DNA from 2 places in the Shewanella sp. SM101 genome. Region 1 is predicted to be linked to the other one. Evidence: riboswitches for the same ligand, from Rfam matches in the RefSeq annotation. Region 1 holds a riboswitch; the other holds the start of a gene.

Region 1 (2,408 bases):
CGCCCACCCACAACATAACTTAGGGTATGGCTTAATGGCACAGTGGCTTGTAGATAGGCGCTTTGCATTTGTTGTACATTACTCCGCGCCATAGTGTCAAAATCAGCCTTACCACGGCTGATGTCTAAGCCTGTGACTAGATTTAGCTCGCCTTGACGCGTACTGTAGCTCGCTAACGCTTTAGGGCTAAACATCAACAGTGAGCGCGTGTTATGGCTGTTCGCCCCCCAATTAAAAGAAGACACTAAGGTATCGCTATAATCTAAATCCGCTGCTAAAGCCCAATTTTGATTAAGCTGATGCTGATAACCCGTGCGCGCCGCAGTGGTCATCTCATGGACATATTCGCTGCTCTTGAAAGATTGGCGTGGGTCTTTATTGAACTGTTCTTCTGTCAATGAGCCAGGATTTTCACGGTCATCGTCGTAGTAGCTGGTTTCAACAAAGAACGAGTCTGTGGCTGTTTTATATTGAATGCGGCCAAGAATAGAGCCGGTTTCGTTGGCATTATGCTGGCGATAGTTGTCACCTTGGTTGTAACTACCGGTGAAAAAGTAACGCCAATCTTTGTTGATCGCGCCAGACACATCACCACGACCTTCATAGGTATCAAAGCTACCGCCAGATAACTGCACGCTGCCGCCAGTATTTTCAGGGGACTTAGTGACAATATTGATCACGCCGCCCACGGCTTGATCGCCATAAAGTACACCCGCACTACCCGATAAAATTTCAATACGATCCACTTGATTAAGCGGAATGGCATTAAGGCTAGGCGCTGCGATATCGATATTATTGAGACGACGACCATCAAGTAAAATCAGCGTGTTATTAACGGCAGTGCTGGCGCTAAAACCGCGCATCGCAAAGCTAGTTCCAATATTGTTATCCGAAATTTGAATACCGCTTTGACCACGTAAGACGTCGGTCAAATTAGTCGCGCCACTCATTTCAATCGCAGCGGCATCAATCACATTCACATTGGCGGCAATATTTAACGGGGTCTTATCAGAGCGGCCGATCACGACAAGATGCTCGTCGACTTTAGCTGTGCTGGTATCGTCAGCCGCCATAACGGGCGCGATAATTGAAAAACTGCAAAGGCTGCCGATCAGCAGCGCGATTTTTGTTGGATTTGTTCCCATTTTACCTTTAACTCCTGCAAGGAAAACGGGGCATTGACGCCACGATACCGTTAATTCAGTCGTAAATACTGACGGTGATTATCGCATTTTGAGATCTGCCCACCGAAATCTCAAAAACACCTTTAGGGCCGGTCTCCGGACTTAGGCTATGTTAATCCATTAAAGTTGGATTAACACGAGACTGACCTTTCACATTCTGACTTTCGGGTTCTGTCTTGAACACACCAATCAAACGCGGTCCTCTCTCACCTTTTACCGTTGCGGGGGCAGTGCCAGAATTTCACTGGCTTCCCGATTATCTCACGACACTATCATCGTAAGCACCACAGAAGGTTGACTCAAAATTAGGTTCAAAGGGCGTACAATCTGTTAACGCCCAACAAGGCTCAGAGCATATCAGACCTGAGCGCGCGCATTATAGACGTCTATACGGATGAAAGTCCATTAATCTCAAGTTAGCGAGAAAACTCACATGAGCTAGAAAACACCATCCCAGTTTTTTGCCGCAGGTTTTGGTCTGTCTTTGCTCAAAATCGCCTGACGCTGCTCAGGGGTTTCGCATTGGGCAACGGGAGTAAAATCCAGCGGTTTAATCACTAACGAGTCAGCAGGTTGCACTGGCGACTTGTCGAACATTGGCAAATTCATCGACCAAGAGACCAGCTCCCCCTTTTCGCTGATGCCAACATAACCGTCATCTGCGCCATCTAACCAAGTGAGTCGCGGAATACGTGCAATCAACTTCTCCACATTTTCACGGTTGGCGCGATAACCAACAGGCACCACTTTGCCATCGGGACGCGTAAACACAAAGGAGGCAGGCCCTTGGGTAATGATGCTGCCTTCCTGCCAATATTTATCAAGAATCTCTTGGGCATAGTGAAACCCAAACATATGAGCGTAATCAGTATCGTCGGCCACTATTTGCGGCACGGCCTTATCCCGCAGTAATAAAAAGCCTGAGCCAATGCTGATAATCTCTTTTACCCCTGTGATATTGGTTTTTTTAATCCAATCGACACCACAGTTAATCCCATCGCCCCAAAAATGCGCATCCCCCGTAGGACTTAAAATCGCAAAGGCACAATTGTTTGCCGTCATACTCGCCACATCCTTTAAAGCACTGCGGATCGAGTAAGCATCACTGCGCCAACCCCAACTCACCACAGTGCCGTCCTTTTTCAAGGCGGCATAGGTGTGTTGAAAATATTCGATCTTCGCTACATCCGTAAGCTGCGGGAGTAACTTTTTCATATTGGTCGA
Region 2 (2,408 bases), on a different contig from region 1:
GCACCGTCTAAGATTAGAATGCGCTCAGCAAGCTGTTTACGAATGTCTGCCAATATCTGGCCGGCTTTGGTAGAGGGTATCGTCATAAATAGTTACCTTAAATACAGCTAAGTTAAGTCCAAAAATCGGCCATTGTTATGCTAAGTGCATTTTATTGTCGTCAGCCGACATTTTTTGAATACTTGTTCTTAAAAATTTGTTTTGGACATTTAAACGTATAGACGTCCATAATACGCGACTTATGATTGTCAGGGCAAGATGAAAGTCAAAGGCATTAGGAGCGAGAATCGAGAATCAAGAATTTAGGCCCTTGGCTTGAGTTCCTAGCATCTAGTCCCTAACTAAAAAGGCATATATGAAACAAGTTCGGTTGTTATTGTTGCGCCACGGTGAGTGTGAAGGCGGCGCGATCTTGCGGGGTCGTGTGGATGTGCCTTTAAGCAAAAAGGGTTGGCAACAAATGTCGGCAGCAGTTGAGTCACAGGCCAGCGTGTGTAGCGCGATTTATAGCTCGATTTCACGCCGCTGCGCCGATTTTGCCCACGCTTTTGCCGCCGAGTTGCATTCGACGGCGGCACTGATATCTGAGTCAAGGCCATTGCAGGCGCAGTGTTTGTCGGGTTTACAGGAAATTGATTTTGGTGATTGGGACGGTTGTCGGCTCGATGAACTGTATCAACAAGAGGGCGAACGCTTAGCGGCGTATTGGCAAGACCCTTGGCAAACTCCGCCGCCCAATGGTGAAACTATGGCAAGTTTTGAGTCGCGGGTGAATGGGACGATTGACCAGATACTCGCCGCCGAGTTTGAACGATTGACCCTTGACTCACATAAAATGGGTAATGAAAACAGTGCCGTTAATGAAACCACTGTCAATATGCCAGCCACTCAAGTGTGGGTCGTGACCCACGGAGGGGTGATCCGTCACTTAATGGCGCGTGCCTTAGGGGTTGAACGGGCGGTGGGGTTTTATAGTCAACTCGATTTACCCGTGGCGGCCGTGGTGACTATTAATGTGCTGCAAGATGAACAGGGTGCCTGCTATTGGCGTTTAGATTGGCCAAGTGGGCGCAGGTGTTGAGGCCTTATTTCACGACCTAGGCGATATGGTGTAGGCGTGATTGTTTGGCGAGAATAAGCTGACATGAAAATATTCTGATTTAAACAGCATTGCCTAATGGGATAGATGTAGGATAATGCTTTTCCCTGACGTTTGAACGAGATAGCGTATTACATGCGCAATGAGTGATAACGTCGCAGAAATAGGTGTTGGGAATAGACTCTCTTTGTTCGAATCGCTCCGTTGTTTTAATTCACAGTGGCGTTGTTAACAAAGAGCATATCAACCCAAACATAATAGGGAATCGGGGAGCTGCTCGTCAGTCAGCCCGAACTGTGCCCGCAACTGTGAGTAGTTTAAAGAAGCGCCTAGATTCTAGAGCCTAGCTCCTTCTTTTCTACAAGTCAGGAGACCTGCCTATTTCTGTTATCGCTGCGTGCAGCCTTAGTTCTCGAGCGGGTGACTCGAGGGAGCAGATGACAATATGCACAACCTTTTTTTATACAGGTTTGGACTCGATAGGAGCGCCGCTTAGGTGAAACTTTCCGCAATCCAAACTAACAGCCCCGTGAATGACACTAACTCGTCATTGAGCCCGTCAGTCGCGCTCAATGTGAGCCAGTTGAGCTGGTGTATCGATGGCAAAACCATACTTTCCGATATTAACTTTACGCTGCCAACGGGGCAGATGCTGGGGCTGATTGGGCCTAACGGTGCGGGCAAGTCTAGCTTGCTGCGCTGTTTGTATCGGTTTGTTCGCCCAACTCAGGGCAAAATTACCCTTTTTGATCAAGATATTGAGCGCTTGTCGCCCAAGGCGTTTGCCTGTCGCGTCGCCGTAGTACAGCAGGATACACCGCACTATTTTGACCTCACCACAGAGCAATTAGTCAGCATGGGCTTAACGCCCCACAAGGGCATGTTCGATACCAATTCGAGCTGTGATATTGAGCGTATTGCTAAGGCTTTAGAGAAAGTTGGCTTGAGCCATAAGATGCACCAACAATATGAGCACTTATCTGGCGGTGAAAAGCAACGCGCCTTGATTGCCCGCGCCATAGTACAGCAGCCGCAGCTTTTAATCCTCGATGAGCCAACGAATCACCTCGATGTGCGCTATCAAATTCAAATCCTCGAATTGGTGCGTAGTCTTGGGATTAGCGTGATTGCCTCTATTCATGATCTTAATTTAGCCAGTGCCCTGTGCGACAGTTTGTTGTTGATCCATAACGGGGAAGTCAGCGCTATGGGGACGCCAACCGAAGTATTAACCGAGGCGCGAATTGGCGATGTGTTTGGCGTGTGTGCTCAGGTATCGCCCCATCCACAACATAAAAAGCCCTTAATC

Evidence for each region. Region 1 has a riboswitch for cobalamin ahead of L5M38_RS14985 (TonB-dependent receptor). Riboswitches for the same ligand answer to the same signal wherever they lie in the genome.
Region 2: it holds a riboswitch for cobalamin, as region 1 does, so the genes downstream of both, L5M38_RS19060 (ABC transporter ATP-binding protein) here and L5M38_RS14985 (TonB-dependent receptor) in region 1, are expected to answer to the same signal.

The regions. Positions count from the first base shown of each region.
Region 1 is NZ_JAKKRH010000026.1:32,651-35,058, reverse strand. Features, by position in the region: gene L5M38_RS14985 (TonB-dependent receptor) at 1-1,145, opposite strand, end outside; cobalamin riboswitch at 1,254-1,488, opposite strand; gene L5M38_RS14980 (hypothetical protein) at 1,623-2,408, opposite strand, start outside.
Region 2 is NZ_JAKKRH010000042.1:31,044-33,451, reverse strand. Features, by position in the region: gene metH (methionine synthase) at 1-86, opposite strand, end outside; gene L5M38_RS19065 (histidine phosphatase family protein) at 356-1,081, shown strand; cobalamin riboswitch at 1,303-1,496, shown strand; gene L5M38_RS19060 (ABC transporter ATP-binding protein) at 1,596-2,408, shown strand, end outside.